Regions from separate parts of the Bacillus sp. es.036 genome, predicted to be linked through region 3. Evidence: riboswitches for the same ligand, from Rfam matches in the RefSeq annotation. Region 3 holds a riboswitch; each other region holds the start of a gene.

Region 1 (10,675 bases), on a different contig from region 3:
GATTTCATGACTCGCTTCATAATCTCAATCGCTGGTACCGTTTTTCTGGAAAGCTCAGGATGGTTCACACACTGCGTATATTTCATACGAAACTCTCCTGATCTTTTTTCTTTGTCATAAGCATCTTCAAGAGAGAATCCCATCACCTGACGGACTTCATGCGGATCAAACAAATGCCAGTCTGCACGGTCTTCTACAGCTTCCATAAAGACGTCTGGAATACACAAACCAGTAAAAAGATCATGCGTCCTCATGCGTTCGTCCCCGTTATTAAGCTTGGCATCAAGAAATTCAAAAACATCTTTGTGCCAGACATCGAGATAAACCGCAACAGCGCCCTGGCGTTGACCTAATTGATCCACACTAACGGCTGTATTGTTTAGTTGCTTCATCCAAGGTAAAACTCCTGATGAATTCCCTTTAAACCCTTTGATATCACTTCCACGCGAACGAATTTTCCCAAGGTATGCGCCAATTCCTCCACCATTTTTCGATACAGTAGCGACGTCCGTATTGCTGTCATAAATGCCGCGGAGGCTGTCATCCACTGTATCAATAAAGCACGAGCTAAGCTGTCCATAACTTTTACCGGCATTGGAAAGCGTCGGTGTCGCTACGGTCATGTAGAGATTTGATAGTGCCCAATAAGCTTCTTTAATGAATTCCAGTCGCTTTTCTTTCGGTTCATTCATCATCAGTGTCATCGCAATGACAAGAAAGCGTTCTTGCGGTAATTCAAACACATTTTTTTCATGATCGGTAGCAAGATAGCGGTCTGCAAGTGTGCGAAGGCCAATGTATGTAAAAAGACGATCTCGTGTTGGAGCGATGAACGTCGCTACCTGATCCACTTCGTTTTTCGAATAAGATTGAAGAAGTGCTTCGTTATAAATCCCTTCCTCCGTTAGTTGTTGTAGAAGCCGATAAAAGTTTCCTTTCCCGTATACTTCCTTTTCATTTCGGTTACGAAGAGAATTCCGATAAAGCGTACGCAGATGAAAAGCAGCTGCCACATAAGTCCAATCAGGTTCCTCTGCCGTAATTCGTTCCAATGCATTTAAGACAAGGATATTGTCAATCTCGTTTTGCGTAGCGTTTTCTGTTAGGCCATCTATTGTTTTCGTAAGAAAGCTTGCACGACTCAGTAAAGTATACTCATTTAGAATGGCTTTTACTTCCTCCAACATCGTAGTTAACTTCGTATCAACAACTGTGCTCATTAACCTCTCTCCTTTATGAATCCATTATAAAAGGCTCACTCTTAGAAGAGTGAGCCTGGAGAAAACGACAAGTTAGACGTGCACATCCGTGCACATTTCCGATGCCATCTCTCACCCTCAATCCCCGAAGAATAGAAACGTTTTTGAGTACACGGCAGGTCTACTGGCTTGTGCTTCGTCCTCGGCAAACCTTCCCAGATTATTCTCCAGTGGTTTCTTGCCTCGTCCACACGACAGTTGCGGGGACAGCTCCGGATTCAGACCGGATTCCCTTTTAAGTCGTTCTACGACACCGCATACTCAACTATTTAATTATTTAAGATTTACCCCATATATAGTATGCAAATCACTTTTATACTACTAAATATTGATAACACCATCTTACATGACCCATCGTTTTTGCACAAGCTCTATTGTTACATTGACGAGAATTTATTTCAACTTTAAAGACAAACACCTATCACAATCACTTCGTTTAAGCATATATTGTTAACACCTAAAAAAGTTTCCTTAAGGAAAGAAAGGTGAGTGTGATGAAAAAAACGACATGCTTTAAGAAGCTTGCTGGCTACACACAGCTCTGTCAGAAATTCGGTCTTCTAAGCGAAGAAGAAAGCAAAGAAATTCTACAAAAATTATATGAACACAAAACTTAATACCTTCATCCTGGTGGTAAAGGAAGCGTGATGATAACCCTTCCTCCCTTTTTAAGATTTTCTGCGTAAATTTCACCATGATGCTTTTCTACAATTGTTTTCGTAATTGCCAATCCGATTCCAGAGCCTGACTGATCTCCTGTATAAAACCGTTCAAAAACACGATCGGGATTTTCTCCAAATCCAGTACCATCATCTTGAATTTCGATCGCAACCTGATTTTCCTCTTTCCGCATACGAATTTCGATGAGAGATGAGGCGAATCGTAGGGTATTCCCAATTATATTCAAGAAAGCTTGCTTCATTTTATCTGCGTCTACCTCTACATGAACCGCAAAATCACCATCATATTTTAGCTTTAACCCGTTCTGGTAAGCTAATGGTTTTACTGCCGTCACCGCTTCTTTCATAATAAGTTGCATGTCAACTACTTCGTAGGTGAAAGCCTCTTCTACTGTTTCCAGTCTTGTTAAATAAGAAATATCTTGCACGATTTTCTTGAGTCGCTGCGTTTCATTTACGATTACTTCAAGACTATCCCCCACTTCTTCTCCGACAATCACGTCGTCTAGAATCCCTTCCGCATTCCCTTGGATTGCCATTAACGGGGTTTTGAGTTCATGAGAGGCATTTTGAAGAAATTCTTTTTGGTCGAAATCATTCTTTCGTAGCTGATCCGTTAGTTCTTCGAAGGTTTCCGCTAGTTCATTAATTTCATCTTTTGACTTAAGTTTTAGTGGAAGCTGTGGCTTTCGCATACTAAATCGTCTCATGTGATCTGCCAGGAGACGAATCGGTCCTGTTATGCCTCTTTGCATCCAGGCAGCTAGGAGTACCGCAACCGCCGCAGAAACGAAGAGGCTGACCGCCTGGGCCTGTTCGATGATTCGATTAAAGCCTTCCAAACTCTCTACCTTTGTAAAAAGGACAAGACGGCCAATTTGCTCACGAGAGGCATTGATTGGCACTTCCTCTGTAACAAATAGCTTCCCCTTATTTTCTTCATACTCCATTTGAACGTCTTCATCGACATTTGAATAAATCGTCCTGTCATTCTGGTTATAAATAATGAATTGAGAAGAAATTAAATTCCCCGCCATTTCAATCCTTCTACGATCCAATAAACTATTCGGCGGCTGATTGCCTTTCCAATTTCGATCTTCAAGCATATGACTAATTTGAAGGCCTTCTTTTTGAAGCTGATCCCTCGCTTCACGAACAAGGTATTCTTGAAAAAGGTAGCGAAATGAGACCGTCGTAATAACAAGAATAACCACGATTAAAATCACGTAGCTTAGAAATAATTTCGTGCCGATCTTAAGCTTCTTCATCGATTTTATAACCATACCCCCAGACCGTCACGATTTGATAATCCGCATCTTCCATTTTTTTACGTAGCCGCTTCACTAGATCATCAATCAACCTTCCATCACCTGCATAGTGATATCCCCAAATGGTTTCAATTAGTTTTTCTCTTGTGAATGGTTGCCCGTGGTTCTGAATAAGAAAAGCAAGTACATCATATTCTTTTGGTGTTAATGCTAATTCCTGATCATCTATTTTTACTTGTCGTTTTTTCTTATTCAAATGGACATTTTTCAAATGAATTTGTATGGAAGATTGCCCCTGTTCTACTCGATCGATCCGTTTAAATATATTTTTAATCCGTACAACCAGTTCACGCGGACTAAACGGTTTTGTTAAATAATCATCCGCCCCCAGTTCGAGCCCCAGGATCCGATCTAGTTCTTCATCCCTTGCAGAAACGACGATAACTGGTGTAAAAGACTGCTTCCTTAACCGTCGAAGCAGTTCAAGTCCATCGACATTAGGCATCATAATATCCAATACGAATAAATCGGGTTCACTCGTTTTAAGAGCACTTAACACTTCAGCTCCATCCTGAAAGGTTGACACCGTAAACCCTTCTTTCTTTAAATACTTTTCTAAAATATCACGTATGTTTTGTTCATCATCGATCACAAAAACGTGTGGCATTTCTTCACTCCGTTCTTTCGTCCACCATACTTTCTTCCTATTTTATCCTACGCTTCTCACACAGTAAATCCATCTATATAGTAGCAACAACGTAAATAAAAGAGATAGGGAAGCTCCCTATCTCTCATGATGACTAGCTAAGCTTTTCAATTAGCTGATCAAGCACCTCATTTTTTTGTTTAACCAGTTCGGAAGCCTGTTCTCTGTTTGCTTTCATTTCTTCATGGGCCTCTTCACGTGCAGCTTTCTCTTCTTCCGTTAACTCCGGACGTTCTCCACTATCTTTCCACTCTTGCATCTTCGCTTCTTTTTCTTCATGGGCAGCTGTGAATTTCTCTTTTAGAGCATCCAACTGAGTATTTAGATCGGCAAGCTCTTTTTGAAGCTCATCAACGCCGTCAACGCTTGCATCTTGATCAAGTAAGAGATCAATTAACTGATCTTTCTTTTCGGCCGTTTCCATTCGCAATTTGCGCTCTTCAGAGTGACCTTTAAAGTGACCTCTTTTTCCATGATGACCATCACGTCCCGCCATTTCCTCCTGCCCCATTACTACTGCTTCGTCTATTTCAGTTGATTCGTCATCTGCTGCATAAACATTAGCTCCAGCAATTCCTCCCGCAAGCATAACCGATGCAACTCCAATCATCCATTTGTTCAATTTCATCAATCTCCCTTCGAAGGTATGTTCTTACACTACCTATTATGGACAACAATCTACGAAGAAATTTGTAAGAATGATGTGAAAACGATGTGAGTTTCCGCTATCGCTTTGTTAATTGCTGGATCACTTTTTCATCTAAGCTACGTACATGTAAATCTCGCTGTGGAAATGGAATTTCAACATTGTTTTCTGCGAGAATCCGATTGATGCGGAAATTCAAACTGCTTTTTGTTTCTACTGCTGCTTTGGGGGACGAGATCCAAATAAACAATTGAAAATCTAGCGATGAATCACCAAACCCAAGAAAATTCACAAAAGGCGGCGGTGTTTCAAGAACATACATCGAGTGTTCCTTTTCTTCTTCAGCTACTTGTAAAAGAAGTGATCGAACAAGCTCGACATCCGATCCGTATGCGACACCAATTGGTAAGACAAGTCGCAATCGAGAATCGCCATAGGAATGATTGACAACCTGTTCTTCGATGAAGTAGGAATTTGGCATTATAATTCGTTCATTATCTAACGTGCGAATAATGGTTGCACGCATATTGATTTTCTCAATGTCACCAATAATGTCGTTAATAATGACACGATCGCCTACTTTAATTGGCCGTTCAAATAAAATGATTAAACCAGAAATAAAGTTATTTGCGATATTTTGCATGCCAAAACCAATTCCTACACCTAGAACACCTGCAAATACGGTTAATGCACTAAGATCAATCCCTACTGTCGTTAAACTAATAACGACTGCTACGACCATTAACGTATAGTGAAAAATCCGATTAAACGTAAATTGCAATCCTGTATCTAAGCTATACCGATCATAAACAGGGGGCATCAGAAAAGAAGTAGCGATTTTTGAAATTCGATTCGCAAGCGTAATAATGAATAAAGCAATTAAAATAAGAAAGAGAGAAATTTCTACCTTTCCAATGGCAAACAAAGGGCTAAACATCCAACTGTTATTGGAATAATAAAGTAATACAAATAGTAGAATTGCGTAACCTGTAGTCCAATTGATAAAAGACAAGAAGGCTGGACGAATCCCATTTGGATACTCCTCTTCTGTTTCTCTTTTTGTAAGCCATAATTTGATTAAAAATCGAATAAGAAAAAGACCTAGTATGACAGAAACGGTTATCATTAAATCAACAACATTCGCATTTTCAAAGATTGAAAGCACAAAAGGCAACTCCTTTTTGAGTCAGTTACCTTTTATCATATCACGGAAACTGTAACCGAGGCAGTTTCGGTCTCGTCTAACATATAAATAACTGAAGTGGGGGCTCAGCTATGAAAAAATGGCTTTCTCTGATCTTTGCTTCTATCTTTATACTAGCTGGATGCAATTCAAATGAAGGAAGCAACTCTACAGAAAGTAGTGATCGGGTTACTTCTATTGATCAATCCACTGAACAGAATAAAGGGAGTGATGTAGCAAAAGGAAACAGTTCATCCGCTGAAGCGACATCGGAATTGCCTGAATTGCAACAGGAACGCAAAGTTATTTTTAATGCTACCCTTTCCTTAAGCGTGGAAGATTTAACACTAGCGATGAATGAAATTAAGGAATCGACTAAAGTATTTGAAGGTTATGTTGTGGAAGAAAGCACTTTTTCAGAGGACAACGCCTTTATTGGCTCAATGACCATTCGTATTCCTCAATCTCAATTTGACGCTTATCTACGCAAGGTAGAAACTCTCGCAAAAGGAGAACGGCAAAAGTCCATTACTAGTAAGGATGTAACAGAAAATTACGTCGATCTTTCTTCACGATTAAAAGCAAAGGAAGCTGTGCAACAGAGACTTGAATCATTTCTAAACGAAGCAACGAAAACAGACGACCTGTTAGCCATATCAAATGAACTTTCTCGTGTACAGGAAGAGGTCGAACAGCTGAAAGGGCAAATCAATTATCTCGATAATCAAAGCGACTATTCTACTGTAACAATCTCGCTTGAACAAAAGAAACAACCAGTTCCATCAATTGGGGGAAGAGATTTCGAAACAATTTCTGAAGCCAAACATCTCTTTATAACCACATCAAACGGACTGCTTGCTTTTTTCTCCAAAACAATCGTTCTATTCATTGGTCTTTCTCCAATTCTTTTACCACTTCTGATCATCGGTTTATTTTTCTTATACCGCTTTCGAAAAAAGACATCGAAAAAGCCGGCCAAATGACCGGCTTTTACTATGCAGCTACATCTCGTTTTGTGAACAGTAGCCATGATAATAATAAGAAAACAATAAAATAGACAAGTAAGGTCATTAAGGAAAAGCCAAGCGTCATGCTTTCGATAATGGGAGATCCATCGAAATAAACACTTAAATCCGTATTGGCAAATAAGATATATTTCACCCAATCGTACTGACTTAAAATATACGTAAGCTGACTTCCTGTAAACATTAAGAAAATCGCTAGCCCTATCGCAAGGGATGAACTTCTGAAAACACTTGATAGCATGAAAGCAAACGTCACCATCATAAGCAAGTTCACACTTGCAAGCGCGTATTCAACGATATAATGAATCGCCATACTCGTTTCTGCCACATTACCACCTGAATAAGTCAGGTATGGTTGATCGACGGCATTAAAACCAAGGAATAACCCACCTATTATAAAAGAAGAAATGTATAAAATGACGAGAGAAAAAAGGGCAAATAATAGCGTTGCTATGAATTTAGAAGCTAGAATTTTCGTCCGTGATGCTGGACGAATTAACAAGAGCTTAATCGTTCCCCACGAATATTCACTCGCAATCACGCCCGCCCCGATAATGATTGTGAATATGGAGATTAAACTCACCACGCCAGTCGAGCTATCCATAAAACTCCAAATGGAATCACTTTCTAAAGGGGGAATATCATTCTCCAATCGGTATTCATTAATCGCAATCGAACGTTCCTGACTGTCTTTAAAGGCTTTTGGCATTCCTTCTGAATTATTTAACGTTTCTTCCGCTTGTTGGATCGCATTTTCAGAATTCGCACGCCAGTTTCCTGTCTCATCACTTGCATTCATATTGGTGAAAATAGCTGCTACAAGAACGGCCGCCACCACAAGTCCGATCATCACCCACGTTCCAACTCTTCTATAAATCTTCATGTTTTCATTTTGAATTAAATGTAGCATACTAGACAACCTGCTCACCTCCAGTTACTTCAAGGAACACATCTTCTAACGTTTTCACAGAGGATTGAATACCATAAACGCGGACGCCCTTTTCCACCAGAACGGCTGTTACCTCTGGAATAAGCTCATGCTCGATTTTAATCGTCAACTTACGATCCGCCTGTTCAATCTCACAATCAGGGAAATTCGCTTTAACAGCATGAACCGCGTGTTCCACTGGATCAACTTCAAATGAAACCATTACTGCTTGATCATTTTGAACAAAGTCGTTTACCCGCTGCACATCGATCATTTTACCAGCCTGAATAATGCCAATTCGATCACACATGAGCTCGATTTCGGATAACAAATGACTTGAAACAACTACGGCGACGTTTTCTTCTCTGGCAAGCGTTCGTAAGTATTGTCTGATTTCTCGAATGCCAGCGGGATCAAGACCGTTTGTTGGCTCGTCTAGAATGAGTAGCTTAGGTCGATGTAGAAGTGCCTGCGCAAGTCCAAGACGCTGCCTCATTCCGAGAGAATATCCCTTCACTTTTTCGTGAATACGTCCTTGTAGTCCGACGAGCTGAATCACTTCTTTAATCCGTTCTTTAGAAACCCCCTTCACCATACGAGCATAATGCACGAGATTTTGATAACCCGTTAGAAATTTGTACATTTCAGGGTTTTCAACAATCGCCCCTACTTTAACTATCGCATTCTCGTAATCTGTTTTAATACTGCTTCCATCAATGAGAACTTCGCCTTCTGTCATTCTCATTAGCCCAACCATCATCCGAATCGTTGTTGTTTTTCCTGCTCCATTCGGTCCCAGAAAACCAAACACTTCCCCTGGATAGACATCAAATGAAAGCTGATCAATGATTGTTTTCTTTCCAATTACCTTTGTTAAGTCTCGAATTTGAACAACTGGTTTTACAGCCATGTTACGCCTCCTCTTGGTAAATCTTCTTCAACCAATCCACTATTCTCATACGATCTCGCTCGCGAATGGTTTCAACATCTTCGAGAGCCAGTACCTTACCATTTCGAATCGCAATAACCGTTTCAAGCAAAGGTTCGATTTCTGTTACTTCATGTGTCGTAATGATCACCGTTTGTTTTTCTAAATCAATAAATGAAAGCAAACCTTTCACAATTGAATCTCGCACCATCGGATCAAGTCCTGATAATGGCTCATCCATCAAAATAACCGGCACTTCTCTTGCCAGGGTGAGCGCAATCTTTAACCTCCCCCGATTTCCTTTCGATAAATGCTTTACCTTTTGACTCGAATCTACCTCCATAAAGTCAACAATATCGTTCGCTTTTTCTATATCAAAATCCTGAAATTGTGAAGCAAAGAAATCGATTGTCTCTTTCACTGAAAAGAATGAATAATACGCATCCAATTCAGAAAGATAAGCCACTTTATTGGCTGTTCGCCTAGAAACCGGTTCTTGGTCAATCATTACTTTCCCTTCAGAAGGCGCTACAAGACCTGCGATCATTTTCATGAACGTCGATTTCCCGCTACCGTTTGACCCTACAAGACCTATGATCTTCCCTTCTGGAATCGTGACATTCACTTCTGATAGGGCATGTTTTGTAAGATATCGCTTTGATACATTCTCAAATGTAATCATGATTGATTCTCCTTTTCGTTCGTAACGTAAGTTCGAATACCTTCAATCATATCTTCTGATGAAAAGCCCATCTGCTTCATATCTTCAATAAAATTCTGGATGTGGTTAATCTTAAGCTGTTCTCGAAGTTCGACCAGTTTTTCTTTTTGCTCTGTTACAAACGTTCCTTGTCCTCGCTTCGTCTCCACGATTTCCATCCTCTCCAGTTCATTGTAAGTTCTCGATACTGTATTAGGATTTACTCCTGATTGAATGGCCATTTCCCTCACAGAAGGAAGCTTTTCACCAGTTTTTCGTTCACCTTTAATAATTTCCCAGCTAATGCGATCCACTAGCTGCAGGTAAATCGGCTTTGAGGGATTAAATTCTTCTCCCATCCGTTACACCTCCACTTTTCGATCAAGTAACCAGCAAGTAATCAAGAATATAACGACTAAAGTGATGATATCGAAAACCACGTTACCAACCGGAAATGGAAAGATTGAAACAGTTAAATCAAACTCCTGCTGACTAACTTCCATATTTAACGGTGAAGGTAGTTGCACATACCCCCACTCCACAAGCACTTCTGAAAGACGGGTTCCACTAAACCACGAACCTAGCCAACTAATGAAAGCAACAAGTACGAGAACAAGGAGAAGCGCCCATTTGCCAATATAGGTTTTCAATACTTGATAAAACGTCCAATAGAAGATAAGCCAAATTCCCATGTAAATAGCCCCTGTTACAATGACGGCTAAAAAGTAAAACCCGAACAACCATACGTTGTCAATTGGAAGCTCCAAAGCAGTTGTCTCTAAGTTGTAAGCTAGAAGTGATAAGCTACTTACAAGACCAATCGAAATTAGTATTGCTAATAAACCATTCAGGAATTTAGCCCCAAGTAAGCGAGCTCCAGATTGAGGATTGTGGAGCCAGAGATGCAGGTTTCTTCCTTCTGTGTTAAGACTAATCAATAAGTACAGGGGTAGAAAGAAAACATGTATCGCTGTTAAGACACCACCAATAATGGCGGTTAAATAAGGGAATTCCCACCTTTCTGATGCTAAGAAGAAACCGATCATTACCAGTAAATCAAATGTTAGGACGCCTAAAAGAAGGGTTCTTGTTACACGAAACTCTTTTCGTAACAACCCGCTCCAATTCATCATTTCATCACTCCTCATATTGTGTTTGTGTATTAGTTACATAGTACACCGATACTTTAGAAAGGTCAATCTTTTTTAGATAAAATTTTTTCTTAAAAAATGATCTAAATTGACGTTTTTTTCGTTAGCTTTGTAAGACTATTGTCAGTAAATGCTTATATGATAGAAATTAACTAAAAGAGGTGAAGAATGTGAGGAAGATCTTGTTGCTTGTCGTTGGCG
Region 2 (10,675 bases), on a different contig from region 3:
CAGTTTTCCAAGCGTTGTAATCGTTCCGGCATACGCCTGGTGCTCGCCTCGCTGAGTGGCGGCGATCAGGATGCTGTCGGTTGACGTTCCGGTTGCCGTGGTGCCTGTCACCGCGTCTTTTACTTGCTGGTCGTGCATCACCTTTACCTTCGCTTCCGTTGCCGTCATAATGCTTTGAATGAACGCTTCGTCTGTGAGCGTACCGTTCACGAAAACCCACGTATTGATCGTTCCCGGAAGCGGTTCGTAGACATGCTCACGGCTTTTAGACGCATCAACGGCATTACCGACGCCTGCCGTTACAACGACGAAAACGGAAACGCCATCGTCTTCGATGAGACGATAAGCGACGTCCTCGAGCTGAACCGCCGTCATCATGCCAACTGTTTCGGTTGGATCGATGCCGTTCGCTTCAAGAAAGCTTGTCATTTCCCCTTTATGGTCGGTGCAGTTATACGTTTTATCTACGTGACGGTTTACAAAGGTGCGATACCAGCCCGTTCCTGAGCCAACAACGCCGGATGACATTGTTCGGAGAGGGAACGGTGCGTTCAGCGTGATCATGTCTTTTTGATGAGTAAGACATTTTTCCGTAATGTGAAGATCACTTAAATCCTCCGCCTGCTTTTCCGGTAGTAGCAGCATTTGCGGTTTTGGCACAGTTGGATGCGGATGCTTCTCGATTTTCGTACGGTAAACGGACTGAATGCGCTCTTCGTTTAACACGTCATTCGGCTTGTTGTGAAGGTTGATTTGCCCATTTTCTAGAAGAAGGAGGCGATCGCAGTAAAGGCCCGCCAAATTCAGGTCGTGAAAAATTGAAATCACCGTAAGCCCTTGTTCCCGCGTCCACCTTTTCAACAAATCAAGCAGTTCTTTTTGATAGGAAAGATCCAGGTGATTCGTAGGTTCATCTAGTAAAAGAATTTCAGGTTCTTGAGCAAGCGCCTGTGCGAGAAAGACGCGCTGGCGCTCACCGCCAGATAGCTCATTCACGTAGTGATCTTCAAAACTTGCGATGCCGGTTTGCGCCATCGTGCGCTGGACGACCGCTTCGTCATGCTCGCTCCACGATTGGAACCAGCCGGATTGATGCGCGTAGCGGCCGAGCGAAACGGTTTCTTTGACCGTATAGGGAAAAGCCTGCTCCGCGTGCTGTGGCAGGACCGCGAGCACGCGCGCCAGCTGTTTCGCTGAGTAGCTTGCGATCGGCTTTTCTTTTAGCAAAATCGAGCCTGACTTTGCTTTTAGAATGCCGCTAACCATTTTAAAAATCGTTGTTTTGCCGCTTCCGTTCGGACCAACGATTCCGAGCAGCTCGCCTCTCTCTACATCAAACGAGATGTCGTTGAGCACGTCGTGACCGGGGTATCCTCCTGTAACAGATTGTACGCTAAGCATGCTTATCCTCTACTTTCTTTCCGTCTTCTAATTAAAATAATAGCAAACACAGGCGCGCCGATGAGCGATGTGATGACGCCGATCGGAAGCTCTGTTGGCGAAATGATCGTGCGCGAGATCAAGTCGGCGACGATCAGAAAAGCGGCGCCTAGTAAAATTGAGAGCGGCAGTAAATGGCGATGATCCGGTCCCCATAAGAGGCGCGTTAAATGCGGAATCACGAGACCAACAAAGCCGATCGTTCCAGACACAGCGACGGCCGCGCCTGTTAAAATGGATCCACCAATTAGAATCCAGAGCTTTCGTTTGGCGACGTTTACGCCGATATGCTGAGCGCGCTCTTCGCCAAAGGACATGGCGTTCAGCTCTTTGGTGCTGAAAAGGAGAATGCCTGCGCCAATAATGAAAAAGGGCAAGATAATCCCGATATATTCCCAGCCGCGCATGGATACACTTCCGAGGAGCCAGCCGATGATCTGCCTTAGTTCCTCTCCGGTTAGCGCAATCATGAGCGATAGAAGCGAGCCAAGAAAAGAGCTAAAGACGATTCCTGTTAGGATAATCGTCTCCACGCGCATCGATCGCTCGATTTGTCGTGCAAAGAAAAGCACGAGGAAAATCGTGAGGATCGAAGCGGCGATGCTCATGACAGGAAGGGTAAACATCCCTACAAATGGAATGGATAGGTTAAAAAAGAGCACGAGCACGGCTCCGACCGATGCGCCAGATGATACGCCGAGCACGTATGGATCGGCTAATGGATTACGTAGTAAACCTTGAAAAGCGGCCCCTGCTATCGCAAGAGACGCCCCAACAAGACCTGCCAAAATGACACGCGGCAGACGAATATCCATCACAATCGTTGTGAACATCGGATCCGTCTTTCCTAAGGAAGGAAGGTGAAGCACTTCGGTTCCGATTAATTTTAAAATGGTGAGCACCGGGACGGAAACGGTGCCGATGGAAATGCCGAGCAGCATCGCGGCGATTAAGAGCGCTGTCGCAATCGGATAGGCAATGAACCGTTTATTCAGCAAAAACATCCGGGTAAACCGCTTTTGCAAGTTCCTCTACTCCTTCAACGAGACGAGGGCCTGAGCGCGTCACAAGGTCCGAGTGCACGTCGACAACTTGCTCTTCTTTTACCGCCGTTACGTCCTGCCAGCCGTCGCGGCTTAACACTTGCTCAACAGTGTTTTCTGTATAGTAGCCGTACGTTGTGATGATGACGTCAGGGTTCGCTTGAATGATTGCTTCCTGGTCGATCTGGTTCCAGCCTTCCTCGTCGTGGGTAACATTTTTCGCGTGAATCATCGACAGCATGTCATCCATGAACGTGTTTTTTCCTGGAGAGAAAATTTCAGGCGCCGGTGCGACTTCGACGAAGACGTTTTTCTCATCTTCTTCAGGGATGCCTTCAGCTTTTGCTTGAATGTCTTCAAGCTGCTTTTTCATATCGTCGATCGTTGTTTTTGCTTCTTCTGTTTCGCCTGTAGCTTGTCCGATCATTTCGATCGAATCGTACACTGCATCAAAGCTCTTTGCATCGTTTACAACAAGTACAGCGATTCCAGCATCGCGAAGCTGTTGAAGACCAGCTTCTGAATTATGTGCGCTTGAGCCGTGGGCAAGTACAAGGTCCGGTTTCAGGGAGATGATTTTTTCGACGTTAAATTCCATGCCGCCGATTTTCTCAATATCCGCCGTTTCTTCTGGGTAGTTCGCGAAATCAGAAACGCCGACAACTTCTTCTCCAGCGCCAAGGTCAAATAGAATTTCGGTGTTACTTGGAATGAGGGAAACAATTTTTTCTGGATCGTTCTCGATCGTCACTTCCTTATCGAGGGCATCGGTGATGGTTACTGGGAAAGCGCTATCTTTTGATGATTCAGCTTGATCGGTTGTCGTATTTCCTTCATTTGTTGCGCTGTTCTCTTCACTTGCACCGCAACCTGCGATGATTCCTGTGACGAGAAAAAGTAAAACGAGTAGTGAATAAAGCTTTTTCATGTGTGTTTCTCCTCCTGTACAATGATGTCTCTAAAATAAAAAAATCCCCACGCCGGAGGGCATGAAGATGGTCGAATGGAAGTAACGGTGCATCAAGGCACCTGAATCCGTTCGCACATCCCTATCCTCGTAGGCTGTTCGCGCTTGATTCAGGCAGGTCTCCTGGCTCATGGTTATCGCGTGCTGCTCCTTCCCATTCGTTGTGCGAACAGTGGATTCTGCAGCAAGCGACCATTTACAGTGGCGGGACCGCGCTGGAATTGCACCAGCTTCCCTTTTAAGTCTTCATTGAAAAGACACCTGAATCGATCACTATGAAATTTCGTAACAAGTTTATTATACATGATTGTATGAGTGGGGGGAACTGTTGTCTTTTTTGGGGGTCAGGCTCCTCTCTGACCCCTTCGCTTTCATTCACATCGATCCCCTTATTCGTTAAGGCTTCGAAGAAATTCTCAGACTTACAAAAGCAAAAAAAGCGTCCCTCATTGAAGGACACTTTTGCTACTTTTGTCTTTTGGTGGGGTCAGGCACGAGCCTGACCCCACCTCCACCTCCCCTTCCACCACTCACCCTTACACATTCTCTTGCTTCAGCGTATCGACGATATTATTTTTCTCTAATTTCTTAATGGAGTAGAACATTGCGGAACCTACGATGATGAAGATGGCAATGATCACAAAGAGAAGACTCATCCACGGCAATGTGAACCCATAGACGAACGTATTTCTAAATGACAAATACATCAGGAACATGATCGCAATGCTGATTGGAATCCCGTAGAGGATCGCCTTCATGCCATAGAAGATGCTCTCGTAGTTCATCATTTTATTAAATCCTTTCGGTGTCATCCCAATGGACTTCAGCATAGCGAATTCTCGCTTGCGAAGAGAAATGCTTGTCGAGATGGTATTGAAAATATTTGCGATGGAGATAAGTGAAATTAACGATATAAATCCGTACGTGAAGACAGACATGAAGAGAATCATCTGCTTGTCGCGCTGTCTATTTTGAAAAACATTATAAACATACAGATCGGATCGTTTCCCCTCTTCAATCGCTTCTTGCGTCGCCATTGAATCTGAACTGTTCATATAGAGAGAGGTTCGCACGTCTTTTTGAACTTCTTTATCGATCAGCCCATTCATGGTTTCCTCCGAAACGATGAAGTCGAGTCCACCGGCGCCAGACCTACTCACACCCATTGGCAGTTCATCCGTTAATGCACCGATCTCAACGTTGTTTATTAATTTTACTTCCTCTGTTTCATAATTCATTGAATATAGCTCGATGCTTTCCCCTATTCTGGCGTTGAGAGACTTTGTTTCCTTAATCTTGCTTGTCTCAGGATCCATATAAGAGACGTTTTCAATCAAAATACCGGCCGGTTTCTCCGGATCCTGAAGTTTCTCTGCATCCATGCCTACTTTTTTTGCATATTCGTTAAAGCTTTGTTCGTCTAAGCCATGTAAAACCGCATTATATTGGTATTTTCCATCCTTCAGTAAGCTCTCATCTTGATATAAGTTTTTCTCTAGCCCATCTGGAATAGCATCATCATCCACATAGGTGTTTAGCATTAGTTCGTTGATTATACTTGCATTCGTTACATTCTTAAGGTTCGTAAACGGCTCAAGATCCTCTTTCTCAACGCTGTTTCCACTTATTTGAATATCATAATTGATGTTTTGCTGAGAGAGCTCAACGGATTTTTCTAAATTCGACGTAAAGTAGGAAACCGATAGGAACAGGATAATGCTAATCACAAGTGAAAAAACGGTCACCTGATACCTTCTTTTATTCCGCTTTAAATTCTTCAAGCCGATCTCAGCTTCGATCCCAAATAATTTTCGAATCAGTTTTGAGGTCTTCACTGTTTTGCCAGATAGCTTAATGTCCTGCGTTTGTCGGATGGCATCAATGGCTGAGATCTTCGATGCTTTGCGTGCTGGCATATAGGATGAAATAAAAATCGTGATGATCGAAATCCCGCAGGCAACGAGAACACTTAGAGGCGTTACGACGACCTGGAGCTTTTCTGTACCCCCAAGAGCCCCTTCAATAAAGGAATTAATGAACATGAAAGTAGCCGCTATGCCAGCAAATCCAGCAAGAACGCCGAGCGGAATACTGATCAGGCCGATAATCGCTCCTTCAAAAAAGACCGATGTTTGCTTCTGTCGTTTCGTCGCTCCAACGCTCGCCAGCATTCCTAAATGTCTAGAACGTTCCGAAACGCTAATTGCAAAAGCATTGTAAATCAATGCAACTGAACCGATAATGATGACGCTCATAATAATTCCAGTTAACAGTAGCATTGTTTGTAACAGATTATCGTTATCGGTCACGCCATAGTAGCGAAGCAGTTCATCGTTGAACGTGACGTTTTCAATATTGTTTTGTTTCGCCAGCGTTTCTGCATGCTTATACAGAGATCGTTTCACTTTGTCTAACACGACGACGGCATCAACGGTGTCCTTGCTATTCATAAGGCTTTGATCGACATAGCTAATCGCCGTATAACCGGGCGCCCACGCGGGTTCCCATGTAGGACGTTTGATTTTTCCTACAATCGTATACGTTCTCGTGTTCTCATTTTCTAATGACTCACTTGCACCTTCTACATCCGTTTGGAGGGGATCTTTTTGAGAAAAAGGACGTTCAACACCTTCCATCAGACGTTTGCCAACGTTCAGTGTGATTTGATCGCCTATCCCGTGTTTCAACTTTGCATTCCCCGCAACTTCTTCAGACAATACAATCTCATTGTCTTCCTGCGGCAAGCGTCCCTCGCTTATTTCGATTGGGAAGTTTTTGAATCCCTGCTCATTGTATTCTTTAATAAACAAATAAGGTTTGCTTTCATTTTGAGGTTCATCTAATTTGGCATAACCTACATCGTTTGCGAGAATCAGAGTCTTGGTTGATTTGTCGCTTTCGATCGCTTCGATTTGATTGGAATCGACGTTCTCATATTGAACATGCCACTCTCCATCCGTCGCGATCGATTGTCGTTGCAAGAGATCCATGAACGATACACCAAGCGTCGCGACAGCCATAACCATCGCTACGGAAATTATGACACCAATGATGGTAACCAGTGTCCGTCTTTTGTTTTCCTTCAAATGCCTCACGGTCAGTTTGTTTACGATGTTCATGGACGGATCACCTCGTCTTTGGCAATCCTCCCGTCTTCAATCGAAATGACGCGATCCGCTTGTAAAGCGATGCGTTCATCATGTGTAATGACAATCAGCGTTTGGTTGTAATTTTTATTAAACATTTTCAGAAGTTCCATGATCTCACTGCTATTTTGACTATCCAAATTTCCGGTCGGTTCATCAGCGAGCATAATGGAAGGATTACTAATGAGTGCCCTCCCAATTGACACACGCTGTTGCTGGCCACCTGATAATTGGTTCGGCAAGTGCCCAAGCCGATTTTGTAAGCCCAATGTGCCGACGATATTCTCAAGCTGCTTCTGATCAACTTTATGTTCATCCAGTAGCATCGGAAGAGTGATATTCTCTTCCACAGTTAAGATGGGAATCAAATTATAGAACTGATAAATCAACCCGATTTGCCTTCTTCTAAAGATAGCAAGCTGCGTTTCATCGAGTTGATAGATGTTTGTATTATCCACGAGAACGTTGCCGCTTGTCGGTCGATCCACGCCACCGAGTAGGTGAAGCAAGGTTGACTTCCCTGAACCAGACGGCCCAATGATCACCACAAATTCTCCCTTTTTAACTGAAAACGAGACGTTATCAAGTGCCTTCACGGCCGTTTCCCCTTTGCCATACACTTTAGACAGATTTTCTATTTGTAAAATATCCATTGCAGATTCCCCCATAAATTTAATGTACCTTCAGTTTATCTGCCTAAAATGACGTTAAAGTGACTCTTAGGTGACAGTTTAGTCACCTGGCCTTTCTAAACAACTTGCTTATAAAATTTAATGTTAAATTCGGTACCCGTACCCTTTTCACTCGTTACTTCAATATCCCCATTCTGGCTAGTGATAATGCTGTACGCCATCGCAAGACCGATTCCAACGCTATCGTCTCCCGCATTCTTCCCCCTATAAAATCGTTTAAAAATATAAGGCAGATCTTCTTTTGGAATGCCATTTCCATTGTCTGAAATGATGATTTCGGTATATAACGGATTGTCAGAATACGAGAGTGAAATCGTTCCACCCTCATCGGTATGCTCCACGCAGTTTTTTAATATATTTAAAAGCGCCTCCGAAGTCCAGTTAAGATCGCCAACGAACGTGACCCCGTCATCCCCGGTTATGTTTAAGGTTTGCTGTTTAATATCGACTGGGATAAGAATAGATTCTACTGCTTTTTGAATCACTTGCTGAGCGGAAATTCTTTCTTTTTTAAATATCACCGTCCCGGCATCGATTTTGGATAATTTCAGCAAAGAGGAGACAAGCCATTCGATCCTTTCTAATTGAACGCGAATGTTATTGGTAAATTCCCCCCGCTTCACCTTATCTAAATTCGGATCACTCACTAAATCTACCATCACTAGCATCGAAGTTAACGGGGTTTTGAGCTGGTGGGAAATATCTGAAATGGCATTGGTTAATTTCACTTTATCTTCTTGTAAAAGGGAACGGTGCTCTGAAAGCATCATCGTAACTTTATAAATATCATTCTTTAAAATACTGAGCTCACCCTCATGGTTATTTCTCACATCCAACGTATAATCCCCACTACTAATCTGTCTCAAATAACCAGAAAGCTGCTCGATTTCACGGTATCGCCATCTTGTAAAAAACACAAAACAACTGACGAGCATGAGTGAGGTAATCAGTGTTAAGAGTGCCGCTTGGTAAGAAAGCACGAACACAGCGAGTCCCGTTGAAACAAGAATGATTCCAGCAATAACGAGAAAAAGAAGACGAATTTCACGATTACGCAGCAACCTAATCACCCACCTTATAGCCTAAACCACGCACGGTTTTAATGATTTTGGGGCTCTGTGGGTTGTCCTCAAGCTTTTCGCGAAGACGCTTAATGTAGACAGTCAGCGTATTGTCGTTGACGAAATCACCAGCCACATCCCATATCCGTTCTAATAGCTGATTCCTCGTTAAAACTTGTCCAACGTGATTGGCGAAAATAAGGAAAAGCCTATACTCAAGCGCAGTTAGAAGAACTTCCTCGCCTTTTTTATAAACCTTGCCTTCTAGCGTATTGATTCGGATATCTTCAATCGTGATGATGTTAGTGGATTGTGGCTGTGGTTGCTTATTGTAACGACGCAACACCGATTTAATTCTCGAAAGCAATTCACGAATGCGAAACGGCTTTGTGATGTAGTCATCCGCTCCCATATCAAGACCCATAACCACATTTACTTCATCATCAAATGCCGTCAGAAAAATGACCGGTATATCGCTCCGTTTCTTAACAAACTCACAAAGATCATACCCGCTGCCATCTGGTAAGGATAAATCAAATAAACACAAATCGATTTTATGTAATTGCTCCGACAGCACATCCCTTGCCGATTCAGCATTATGGCAAACAACCGTCTCATACCCCTCGTTTTGCAAGGAATAGTCAAGCCCCGTCGCAATCGTCTTATCATCTTCCACCATTAATAACTTCAATTGGAGCACCCTCCCTTTGGTTTGTTCTTTTTGGGGGGTCTGGTTCGAGCCTGACCCCTTCCTTTCTCTATTCCCCTCAAACCCTTTAATGATAAGGCTTTGAAGGAACTACTTACATTCATTTAAATGTCAAAAGTGTCCCTAGAGGAGGAACACTTTTCACTGTTTTGTCTTTTGGCGGGGCCAGGCTCGAGCCTGACCCCTCTCAAGTATTTCCTCTTTTTCAAGTGTACAATATTTACATACGATCATATAGATCATGTCCCAAAGATTGTAACGTTGGCCTATGTACTTATTGCTATGATGCCTTGCACGGCTGATATCATTCAGTAAAAGAAACTTGTCCGATTTATCACATGTGGTGGGGGCAGAGAGGAATCGAATCCCTATAACCCCGCCAATTTTCTACTACCTTCTCTTCGTTAACATATACAAAAACCACACCGCATGATTCTGCTCATCCGCTGCTGCTCTTTTGAACGTTTCTTTTATATACGGATCCTGCGTTTGTTCAGCAATATCAAGATAGAAGTCGACTGTGTTTTGCTCATCGTTAAAGGCAAGGTCGAGACCTACTCTATAATCAGTTGCACATTCTTCAACAAGCTCGGGCTCATGCTGTTGGCCAGTTAGCTGCGTATAGATTTGTTGAAAAGCTCTGAAATGCTTCTTCTCATCCTGTCGAATTTCTTTGATGCGGTTCTTTTCCGTTTCATTTGGTGCTAGACTCGCTAACTTCTTATAGCATTGAATGGCACTGTATTGACCGTTGATCGCAGTGGCAATATCATCTGCAAGTGTTCGGTAGAGATAAGACATGAGCTCGCTCCTTTTTTTGGGGTGTTTGGGTGTTTAGATACGATAGTGTATTTGAGGGGGGGCAGGCACGTGCCTGACCCCCCTCAAATACAAAAACCGTGGATTGTCCGTCACAGACGGACAATCCACGGTTTAATTGCTTTCATTCTTTCTATTCCGCCTTCGCTTCCTCCACCATTTCCTTTAAATCATCAATCGTTTGTCCTTCAAATGGTTCACCGTTGACGAAGAGTGCCGGGGTGCCGCTTACGTTCAGGTTTCGTGCGCGGTCAAGGTCGTAGTCCACGGCCTCTTGACCAGCACCATCCTGGAATGCCGTGAGCACTTGCTCCGCTTTCTCTTCATCAGTGATTTCTTTTAAGGTATCGAAGAGGTAATCCTCAGTATAAATATCCTGCTGTTCCGTTCCTTCGGTTTGCTTTTCATACATTAACCTGTGAAACTCCCAGAAAACGTCGTTGCCGAGCTCTTCATACACGACCTCTGCAAATTCAGCTGAACGATTGGAATCGACATTAATGAATGGATAGTTCATGAACGTAAATTTCACATCGCCCGTTTGGATTAGCTCCTGATCGATTTGTGGGAAAAAGGATTGTTCAAACGCTTTACAGTAAGGACATTTGTAATCGCCAAATTCGATCACTTCCACCTGGGCATTTTCGTCCCCAAGAAACGGCTGATCCATCGCTTCTTCACTTGATCCGCCCGAGTTGGATCCAGTTGTCATGATGATGACAACGACGATCACAACAGCCGTCACAGCCGCTAATCCATACATCCACGCTTTCGGCTTTTGTTTTGACTTCGTCGCCG
Region 3 (10,675 bases):
TATCAGCGAAATGAAATCAACTGTTATGATACGTCAATTCCCTTTTACTCAGGAAACGAGAGCCAATCAAAAGTTTCACTATCAACATGCATTAAATCAAGAAGGTGTATTGGATCCGGAAATCATGATGCAAGGTAACTGGTGGCAATATAAGCACTTGCCAAATGAAACGCAAAAGGCAATTGGACAGGCGATTTCGAGAATGTGCAACAACCCTAAGTTACTTCCTGAAGGTAATGAGTCAGAAGAAGAAATAAAACTTTATCTTTTTTCACAAACCACCAATATTTCTGAAGAGTTTGTTCATTTAATTCAAACGTTCGATTACTCTCAGGAAGTACCAAAAGTTGTTTTATATAATACAGAAATGAATGGCACGCTTTCTCGATCCGATGCAGCCGTTTTACATCTGCTAAATGAATTTGGTATTGATATTATTCTTTACAATCCACCAGGCCACCAATGTATCGAGCGCTTTATTGATGCAAATCAATTTGATATTCATTGGCTAGAGGAAATGGCATATCGTCAGGATTTTAAAGAACCTTCTGTTATTCGGAAGCTGTTTAAATCAATTAAATTATAATCATAGGAGTGATCGTCCATGACGAATGAAACAGGTTTAACAACGCTTGATAAAAACGAAGAGATCACAGAAGCGAAGGCGGAAGATGTCCGTCTGAAGCTTCGTGAGGAGCAAGAAGTTCAGAAGCTCGCAGGTGAAATTGATGTAAGAGATCAAATGGCTTTACTTGAGTTCGGTAAAGAACCTGCTGTTGAGATTTCGAAGTTCTCCGATAAAATTTTATCAATGATGCGCACAACAAGCGTTACTGATTCTGGAGAAATGCTGAAGCAGCTCGGGAAAATTATGGATCGATTCGATAAAAAAGACTTTGAAGAGCCGAAAACAGGCTTTCTTTCAAAATTCTTCAAAAAAGGCAATGATATGGTTGAGAAGATTTTTGGCAAATATCAAACGCTTGGTGGAGAAATTGAGAAAGTACATGTTGAAATTTCGAAATATAAAGATGAAATGTCACGTTCAACAGGTACACTAGATGAAATGTACCAACATAATCTAAACTATTATGTAGAACTAGAGAAATACGTTGTTGCAGGTCAAATTAAACTTGAAGAGCTTCAAGACAAAGTTCCTGCTATTCAGCAGAAAGTTAGCGCTGGTGATCAGATGGCGCAAATGGAACTGGATACGTTAAATAATGCGATTCAAACGCTTGAGGAACGCATATATGATCTTGAAATGGCAAGAATGGTGGCCATTCAAACAGCTCCACAAATACGTCTTCTGCAACGAGGAAATACAAAGTTGATTGGGAAAATCAATTCAGCCTTCATTATTACCATTCCAGTTTTCAAAAATGGTGTCATTCAAGCTGTAACAGCTAAGCGCCAAAAGCTTGTTGCTGACTCTATGAATGAGTTGGATCGTCGTACAAATGAAATGTTGAAAAACAATGCGCAGAATATCTCAAATCAAAGTGTTGAGATTGCGAAATTGTCAGGTAGACCGAGTGTGAAGATTGAAACGATTGAGGAATCCTGGAACACAATCGTAAAAGGGATGGAAGAAACGCGTGCGATTGAGGACGAAAATAAACGTTTACGTGATGAAGGTACGAAGCGTATTTTAGAACTTCAAGATAATATGAAGAAGATCGGGAATAATTCAGGTCGATCCTAAAGAAAAAGGAAAGGAGAGCGGTTTCGCTCTCCTTTCCTTTTCTTTTCTTAGTTCTTTAAATTTCCTTTACGATCCTGGTATTCGCCTTTCGACTTATCGCGCTTACCTTCTTCTTGAAGGCGATGGTCATTCTTTGCGTTCCCAACCTGATCTTTTACTTCACCTTTTGTTTTGGAAACAGCACCTTTTACTTTGTCACTTAACCCTTTATTGTTACTCATAAGATAAACCGCTCCTTTCGTGTTTCTATAAAAGAAAATACCCCATGAAAAGAGTTACCAAACAGGCTTTTCCTTCATGGGGTGAAAAATAGTCATTTAGTTGGATTTGTCTTTCACTGGCTTATTCGTCCATATATCTGATTTTAATCCTTTAATCGTATCCGCATAGAACTGAGGATCTTTCCCAGCTTTACGCTGATCTCGATAATCTTTAAGAGCAACAAAGGCAACTTTACCTATAATTGAGATAACAATTAAGTTAAGAAGCGCCATTAGTCCCATGGAGAGATCAGCCATGCCCCACACGATACCAAATCCAGCTTTAGCACCAAACATGACCATAGCAAGTACGGCGAGTCGGTAAATAAGAAGGGCGGTTTTACTAGATTTAATAAATTCGATATTCGTCTCACCATAATAATAGTTACCAATAATGGAACTAAAGGCGAATAGAAGAACGGCGACGGCAACGAAGATTCCTGCACCACTACCTAAATGCTGGTTCATTGCTTCTTGTGTCAGTTGGACGCCATCTAGTTTTGAGTCAACATAACCGTCTGACATTAAAATCATAAAGGCTGTAGCTGTTGCAATTAGTAGCGTATCAACAAACACACCAAGCGCCTGAATAAGACCCTGTTTTACCGGGTGAGACACGTCCGCAGTAGCTGCTGCGTTTGGAGCACTACCCATACCTGCTTCGTTAGAGAAGAGACCGCGTTTAATACCTAGTAGCATTGCAGCTCCAACTCCTCCTCCAGTTACTTCTTTAAATCCAAAAGCGTGTTGGAAAATAAGAGCAATCATTGCAGGGATTTCAGTAAAGTTTACGATTAGAACAAAAGCTGCAACAATGACGTAAATGCCGGCCATTATTGGAACAATGATCTGTGAAACGACTGCAATTCTACGAACGCCACCGAAAATAATGATGGCAGTTGCCACAGTCAAGATTGCACCCAATACCCATCGGTTTACATCAAAAGAATTTTCAAAGGCAAGTGCAATCGTATTTGATTGAACAGAGTTAAATACAAGTCCAAAACTGAACGTAATTAAAACAGCGAAAATGATCCCTAACCAACGAGCATTTAATGCGCGTTGCATATAGTAAGCAGGTCCGCCTCGGAAGTCATCTCCATCACGAACTTTATATATTTGAGCAAGCGTACTTTCGACAAATCCACTAGCTGCTCCGAGTAGAGCAATGACCCACATCCAGAAAACAGCACCGGGGCCACCAATACTAACGGCAGAGGCTACGCCTGCAAGGTTTCCAGTCCCGACACGAGATGCCGTACTAATAAAGAAAGCTTGTAAACTCGAGACTGAGTTCTTTCTTCCTTTCATCGTTTCTTTTTCTGAGAGTACATGAAACATTTCACCAAACAGGCGAAATTGAACGAATCGTGAACGAATCGTGAAATAAAGACCGACACCAATGAGAATAACAATTAAAATGTTTGACCAGATGAGTTCATTACCAGCATCAACAATCGTTTTTAGAATATCCATATGTAAGTCCCTTCTATAAAAAGATTTAGGAAAGAGGAATGGAAGATATTATCACACTTCCCTTATTTGTTCAGAATCTAACGCGGGCTAGGAATCTTTTTTTTAAAATAATGGAAAAAATAACGTATTTTCTGATAATAACAACAATACGTTAGAATCTGTCGCACAAATGTTCATTATACATGTTCTTTCATAAAGTAGTAACACATAACGTGAGAAAATCTAACATTATAAAACTTGGTATGTAACCTCAAATGACTACAGTGAGGATTAGGTATAATGGAATTACACTGATCATCAAGAATTCCTTAATAATCGATTTTAAGAAAGAGCTGTTAAAATTGCTTCTCTTTCATTACCTTCTGGAATGGAAGGGAAGTCTCCTGCTATTGTGATGACTCATGGCAGCGGAACTGTCGATTGAAATGAGAATACAAAGAAGCTAAAGATAAATGCATTCAAGGAAATGACACGCCGTTTTAAATCGATTCTCAAGTATTATGAATGATTACAAAATCAGGTAAAAAGTCCGATCGAACCCGAAATAAAGCAATTGGTAATGAGCTGGATACGGAAGCTATAGAAGCTAGAAGGGAGGCAAGCCTGTCTTTCTTAAATTCGTTTGTTCGACTTACTTTCTGCAAGGAGGGATTGTTCGCTTTATTCCTATGCAACAGAGTGGTAGAATAAAGGTGGAAGGTATCAAATTCAGCTCTGCCCGGGAGGGATTTCAATGATCGAGCAACCTCAAAGTGTTACTGTCATCTCGAATCAACGACAAGTCCAATTACGTGTAGAACGCCTAGCGATTCATCACAGAATGAAAATTCTTGAAGCAGAGAAGGTAGACGGAAGCAAATTTTATCTTTTCTTCTATAAAGATGATTTTATTACAGGAAAAACAGCCGAAATGAAGAGTGGTTCTCTCGTTGAGAAAGCTTTCCAGAATGGCATCGTACTTCAAGCTTCACATCCGCTTATAGATCATTTTTTGTCTAATCGAACGCTTCTCCTCAAATCCACTAAGCAAGTCTTTCAATCTGTCCAAAAGCATTACACTCCTCAAGAGACAGCCTTTATTTTTTCTTACTTTGACTCATTTCTCTCGAACGATACGATTATCAAGTTAATGCGAAAGCACTTCTACGAGTACCGACGGAACGGGCAATTGCGCTTAGCGTTTCAAATTCTAGCTACAATGCTACATTTTGATCCAACAAATAAGTGGGCACTTGAGCTAGCGCGCAAGTTAGAATACCAAACAATAAGAAATATATATGAAGGAGATTACAGTGAGCTTGTAGAGGCAGATCCCCTGTTTGCTGAAATCAAGGCTTACGACGATTTGAAGCTAAATCACACCTCTCTTGAAACGATCTTTCGTAAAGAAAAACGTATGTTTGAATTATCCGCATTGCGACTCCACCTATATCTCCAGTCTCCTTGTGAGGAAGAATTGGACCCACAATCCCTTATCCATGTCACACTCTCTGAACCTGAGAGAGCTCGTCTGCTTTGGTTAATGTACGCTGAAGCGCCTCACCACTTACAACTCAGGAAAAATGCTTTTGAAGCGCTCATGTATTTGAATAAAACAAGCGAAGCGATTCATTTATTATCCGAAAAACAGAGAGCGATCTTACAAAGTGAATATGAACTTCTACTAAAAGCCTTTCAAGATGAAAGCATCTCCATGGCAGCTATTGATTTCATTTCTCTACAAAATTTACTTGGACATAAAGAAAATCGACCTTACCTAGATGGTTTGCTTCATGCGCTTATACCAAGAATGCTCCATGAATTTGGATTAAGCTACGTCTATAGTTGGGTGAAGCCTTTTATTGAGAAAAACAACGATCTCTCGATACTATCAACGGTGCAAACGATGGTAGATATTCAGGATGATCCCGATAAGCAATTTCAGTTAGGAAAACTTTATCATAAAATGAAGCAGTATGATGAAGCGATTACCTGCTTTGATTGGGAGATGGAGCTTCATCCAACAGACCCAACTCCAGTACAATGGTTAACGAAAGTTTACCGTGAGATGGGTAAGGTAGAAGAATCCAATACGTATATGTCAATCTATTCACAGATGCAAAGGACTTCACAGCAATAGCGCGGGGCTAAGCCTTGCGCTATTTTCTCTTTTTCTCAACGTATTAAATAATCGAAAGGGTGACTACGTTAATATTTGATAAATATTAGCAGGTTCATATAAACTAAGTGTCATTAAGATTATTTTAAGCTTGTCAGGAGCGAGGTATGGAAAATCAATCGAGTTATGCGTACGACATTATACAAGTGTGTCTATTGGCAGGAAAGGTCATGCTACAAAACGGTGGAGAGACGTATCGAGTAGAAGATACGATGACGCGAATAGCGGACGCTTACGGTGCTTCTCATTCGAATAGTTACGTAACACCAACGGGTATTATTTTTTCAATTGAAGGTCCTGAACCTTCCAAAACGCAGTTAATCCGCATATCAGATCGAACGACTGATCTCGATAAGGTGACAAAAGTAAATAGTATTTCCAGACGGATAAGTAGCGGCGATTTATCGATTCAAGAAGCATACAATGAGCTTTATCGTCTTGATAAGATGACCGAGCGCTATACCTTTCCGAAACAATTCATTGCTGCCGCGGTTGCCAGCGGTTGTTTCTTAATTATGTTCGAAGGTCAGTGGAATGATTTTGTGCCTGCCGTTCTTGCTGGCGGAGGTGGCTTTTATAGTGTAACCCTATTTAATCGTCTCGTACCTATAAAGTTTTTTGCTGAATTTCTTGCTTCATTCGTAATTGGTCTACTTGCTGTTCTATTTGTTTCGATCGGACTTGGTGAACAACTCGATAAAATTATTATTGGTTCGGTTATGCCACTTGTTCCGGGTTTGTTAATTACAAACGCTGTAAGGGATTTAATGGCTGGACATCTTATTTCCGGGTTATCAAAAGGCGCAGAAGCTTTTTTAACAGCTTTTGCAATCGGAGCCGGTATTGCGCTTGTCGTATCATTTTTGTAGAAAGGAAGTAAGGAAATGACATTTGTTGCTCAGATTGTAACGAGCTTTGTGGCAAGCGCAGCTTTTGGCTTGTTGTTTAATGCACCGAAATCCTCCCTAATAAAAGGTGGGTTTGTCGGCATGTGCGGTTGGATGATTTATTATGTTATGGAAGCGTTAGGAATCGATGTAGTCGTTGCAACGGTGACCGCTTCTTTCTTTATTGCTGTGATTAGTCAGGTTTTTGCAAAAATGTACCGGACGCCCGTTATTATTTTTAGCGTAGCGGGAATTATTCCGCTTGTTCCTGGTGGATTAGCGTATGATGCGATGCGGAATTTTGTCCAAAATGACTATAACAATGCCATTAACCTCGCAGCAAAAGCTTTTATGATTTCAGGTTCGATTGCAGTCGGATTAGTATTCTCAGAAGTGATTAACCAGATCATCCGTCATTCGACACTTACAAGACGTCAAAAGCAGTGAAAAATAGGTCGTAATCCTTTTGCGTCATAGCCATTCCCTATGATAACGTTTAAGCGGATGACTCTGTCGAACGGTGTCAAATAATGTTAGTATCTGGGGAGGATCAGCGATGAAAACCTATCCCCATCTCGGATTGTTAACAATTCGATTGGTCGTAGGTGTGCTTTTTTTTGTTCATGGGTTTTTAAAGTTTTCTGGAGGTATTGAAAACACAATAGCATTCTTTGAAACAATTGGGATTGCTGGTTTTCTAGCTTATGTTGTTGCTGTTATTGAGATAGCTGGAGGAGTTTTAATGATTCTTGGCATAGGAACACGTTTCATTAGCGTGTTATTTTCTATGATTCTAATCGGCGCGCTTCTTACAGTAAAAAGGTCAACAGGTATGCTTGGCGGCTATGAGTTAGATATCGCTTTTCTAGCGATGTCGGTCTCGCTTTTTTTAAGCGGAGGCGGGCCTTATAGCCTTTCCAACTGCTTGATCAGGTCGTTACCATTTAACCAGGAGTCGGAATCGAAGGATTAAAGAGGAAGTGAGTGAATGGCTAAACCTAAAAAGAAGTTAAAACGAAGTGCCAGATGGTTTTTCTTAATTGTAGGTATTGTGCTTGTCCTTTTGGTTATTAGCATGCGATTTAAGCCATTTGCTGATACGAAAGGCTTTCAGTTAGAAAATCAACCTTTTCTAGGAGAAGAAACGGCTCCGGTAGAATTGGTGGCTTTTGGTGACTATCGGTGCCCTTCCTGTCAATCATTTAATCATTCTTTCCTTCCATTGATTCAAGAAGAACTAATTGCTACGGGGAAAGTTAAATTTTACTTCGTTCAGCACCCATTTGTAGGTGAGGATTCAACTAAAGCAGCTGAGTTTGCTGAAGTGGTTTATCAAGAACTTGGTAACGATGTTTTCTGGCAATTTCACCACGTTGTCTATGATGAGCTTCAGGTAGATAAAAACAAACCAACTTTGTCGTTTTTAACCGAAACTCTTAGTGGATTGGTGAGTGAGGAAGAAACAGATAAGGTTGTTGCTGCCTATAAAGGTGGAGCCGGTGAAAAAGCAGTAGAAGCTGATCTTGCTTATGCAAACAAGCAAAATGTTTCGGCAACCTCTGCCTTACTGGTTGATGGAAAACGATTCGAGGGAAACAGCCTATCAGAATTAAATAATATGGTTGAGAACTCTACGAGTGAATGACTATTAGGCGCCTAAATGGCGTCTTTTTTTTAGACATTTTGTTAAACAAACGTTTGATTAATAAAAAAAGAGATTAAACAAACGTTTGATTAAGGACGTGTCTTGACTTTGTAAAGAAAGAAGTAAAGAATGAAGAAGTACAATTGAATAAATATGGAAAAGGTGTGCTGGATCCAGTACATAATAGGGAAATTGGTGTAAATCCAATGCGGTCCCGCCACTGTAAGAAGTATAAACGATGCGTTATTTCACTTATCAATGATAGGGAAGGAGTATTCGTTCTAAGAAGCTTCAAGTCAGGAGACCTGCCTTTTCTAAAGCACTGATTGACCTACGGATGATAGGGGGGTGTATCGAGAAGGCTAGATGATGCCTATTCGTTATGCATGCTCTTATGTGAAGAGGATGCATTTTTTATTGTTTGGAAAAGGAGAGAGGATATGAAAAAGACAGTAAGCGAATCAAGAGTCTATAAGAGCAGTCGTATTTTTCCACCGGACTTGAACAGTCACGGAACCTTATTTGGAGGGAAATTACTTGCGGACATGGATATGTTAGCATCAATCGCAGCAACAAGGCATTCTCGTCTAGAATGCGTCACGGTATCAATGGATACAGTTGAGTTTTTGCATCCTATTACCGAAGAAGATTCGATTCATTATGAAGCATTTGTCATTTGGACAGGAAAAAGTTCTATGGAAGTTTTTGTGAAAGTAACCGCTGAACATTTATTGACAGGTGCAAATCGTATAGCAGCTACGTGCTTTATTTCGTTTGTTGCTTTGCTTGAAGGAAAGCCGATGCAAGTCCCTGGAATCGAACCAGAAACAGAAGGGGAGAGGCAACTTAATGTGCTGGCGCAAAAACGAGCTCAAAAACGATTGGAACGTAAAGTAACAAGTAAGAACTTAGCGGAAATTTTAACCATGTTATAACAAAAATGGGGGAGCGGAGTTATCCGTCTCTCCTTTCTTACGTTTTCATCCTGATTACTTGGAATAAGAAACTTTTTTTGAAAACGAAGTTAGGAAAAGATAGTTGAGTGGTATAGGAGTTAGAGTGCAACGAAATAACCAAAGGAGACGACCAATGTGGATTAAACATGATTTTTTTAAGTATATTACAGGTATAATTCTATTATTAATTTGTTTCTTCTTTTTAACGGAGTTAGGTTTAGTAAAACCAGTAAAAACAATTATCGGTACACTTTTCTACCCCGTTCTTATTGCTGGCTTTTTATACTATGCGATTAAGCCAATTGTTAAGTTAATGAAGAAAATTCCCTATGTGTCGGATCTTGCGGCGATATTAGTCGTGTTTTTAGCGATTGCAGGTATCCTCTATACAGGTTTTACTTTTCTAGCAAATCCGATTCAAAGCCAGGTATCTGAGTTTTCAAAGGAATTACCTGAGAAGTTGAAGGAATCAGCAAAAGATGCAGAAAAGATGATGGAGAATAAGGATATGGGAATGTTTTCGGTAGAAAATCTCCAACAAAAAGCAACAGGCTTTTTAGGGAATTTAACACAAAATTTGGGTGATCATATAATGCAAGTTGTTAGTGCATTAACAAGTGCCACCACAGTTCTTGTCATTGTGCCTTTTGTTCTGTTTTATTTCCTTAAGGATGATCACAAATTAAGTCCTTTTCTGTTGAAGTTAATCCCTAATAAACATCAAGGGGAAGGGCGAAAGATTCTTCATAAGATAGATGAAACGCTATCTGCTTATATCATCGGGCAAATTATTGTAGCGATTGTAGACGGTATCTTAATGTATGTGGGCTATTTAATTATTGGCCTACCTTATGCATTAATATTAGGACTGTTTGTTATGGTCACAGCTGTGGTTCCATTCTTTGGACCTATCATTGGAGTTATCCCAGCACTTGTGGTGGCTTTAACTCAAGAACCTATTTTAGCGTTGTATGTGATTATTATTACAATAGTCGTTCAACAACTAGAAGGAAACCTGGTAGCCCCTGTAGTACTTGGCAAAAGGTTAAACATTCATCCTTTAACGATTATTTTACTACTCATTGTAGCAGCTGCTTTATATGGCTTTATTGGAATGCTGATTGCTATCCCACTTTATTCAGTTATTAAAGTCATTGTTAAGAATTTCTATGAATTCTATCGCATACGGCATCGAGCGGAATTAACTGAATAATGATGAACTCCCCTAATTCGTTTAAGAATAGGGGAGTTTGTCTTTTAGATGTCTTTATAAATGGCTCTTTTCGTAGATATTGTTGCTTTTAGATAAGCGGTTAATTTCCGCTCCTACCCGCTTTCCGCGGGGCGGGCGGTGAGCCTCCTCGTCGCTTTCGCTCCTGTGGGGTCTCACCTGTCCCGCTAGTCCCGCAGGAGTCGAGCATCCTTCCGCTACAATTAGCGAAGCGTGGTTTTTTATTCAATAATTGATTCAAAAGCAACAATCTAATAGAAAAGAGCCTTATAAATAAAGGTGTGCAAGGCGTTCATATGAATTTTTCCGTTCTTTAGGGTCGTGTAAGTTTGTCAGTACCATAAATTCTTCTGTCTC

The links. Region 3 has a riboswitch for cobalamin ahead of ATG70_RS20135 (acyl-CoA thioesterase). Riboswitches for the same ligand answer to the same signal wherever they lie in the genome.
Positions count from the first base shown of each region.
Region 1: another riboswitch for cobalamin. It lies ahead of ATG70_RS14310 (ribonucleoside-diphosphate reductase subunit alpha); the one in region 3 lies ahead of ATG70_RS20135 (acyl-CoA thioesterase).
Region 2: another riboswitch for cobalamin. It lies ahead of ATG70_RS16430 (ABC transporter substrate-binding protein); the one in region 3 lies ahead of ATG70_RS20135 (acyl-CoA thioesterase).

Region 1 is NZ_PDIZ01000001.1:2,807,779-2,818,453, forward strand. Features, by position in the region: gene ATG70_RS14310 (ribonucleoside-diphosphate reductase subunit alpha) at 1-1,220, opposite strand, end outside; cobalamin riboswitch at 1,357-1,532, opposite strand; gene ATG70_RS22835 (hypothetical protein) at 1,754-1,876, shown strand; gene ATG70_RS14315 (sensor histidine kinase) at 1,882-3,207, opposite strand; gene ATG70_RS14320 (response regulator transcription factor) at 3,194-3,874, opposite strand; gene ATG70_RS14325 (hypothetical protein) at 4,008-4,535, opposite strand; gene ATG70_RS14330 (mechanosensitive ion channel family protein) at 4,639-5,724, opposite strand; gene ATG70_RS14335 (DUF4349 domain-containing protein) at 5,835-6,725, shown strand; gene ATG70_RS14340 (ABC transporter permease) at 6,736-7,677, opposite strand; gene ATG70_RS14345 (ABC transporter ATP-binding protein) at 7,679-8,605, opposite strand; gene ATG70_RS14350 (ABC transporter ATP-binding protein) at 8,607-9,305, opposite strand; gene ATG70_RS14355 (GntR family transcriptional regulator) at 9,302-9,682, opposite strand; gene ATG70_RS14360 (hypothetical protein) at 9,686-10,456, opposite strand; gene ATG70_RS14365 (class F sortase) at 10,645-10,675, shown strand, end outside.
Region 2 is NZ_PDIZ01000001.1:3,273,106-3,283,780, forward strand. Features, by position in the region: gene ATG70_RS16420 (adenosylcobinamide amidohydrolase) at 1-1,401, opposite strand, end outside; gene ATG70_RS16425 (FecCD family ABC transporter permease) at 1,404-2,444, opposite strand; gene ATG70_RS16430 (ABC transporter substrate-binding protein) at 2,428-3,411, opposite strand; cobalamin riboswitch at 3,547-3,730, opposite strand; gene ATG70_RS16435 (ABC transporter permease) at 3,987-6,569, opposite strand; gene ATG70_RS16440 (ABC transporter ATP-binding protein) at 6,566-7,249, opposite strand; gene ATG70_RS16445 (sensor histidine kinase) at 7,345-8,349, opposite strand; gene ATG70_RS16450 (response regulator transcription factor) at 8,351-9,040, opposite strand; gene ATG70_RS16455 (ferritin family protein) at 9,449-9,859, opposite strand; gene ATG70_RS16460 (DsbA family protein) at 10,011-10,675, opposite strand, start outside.
Region 3 is NZ_PDIZ01000003.1:265,286-275,960, forward strand. Features, by position in the region: gene ATG70_RS20090 (YceG family protein) at 1-586, shown strand, start outside; gene ATG70_RS20095 (toxic anion resistance protein) at 605-1,705, shown strand; gene ATG70_RS20100 (CsbD family protein) at 1,753-1,926, opposite strand; gene ATG70_RS20105 (alanine/glycine:cation symporter family protein) at 2,023-3,441, opposite strand; gene ATG70_RS20110 (tetratricopeptide repeat protein) at 4,175-5,560, shown strand; gene ATG70_RS20115 (threonine/serine exporter family protein) at 5,707-6,468, shown strand; gene ATG70_RS20120 (threonine/serine exporter family protein) at 6,484-6,933, shown strand; gene ATG70_RS20125 (DoxX family protein) at 7,043-7,459, shown strand; gene ATG70_RS20130 (DsbA family protein) at 7,475-8,131, shown strand; cobalamin riboswitch at 8,275-8,458, shown strand; gene ATG70_RS20135 (acyl-CoA thioesterase) at 8,572-9,066, shown strand; gene ATG70_RS20140 (AI-2E family transporter) at 9,221-10,300, shown strand; gene ATG70_RS20145 (LLM class flavin-dependent oxidoreductase) at 10,586-10,675, opposite strand, start outside.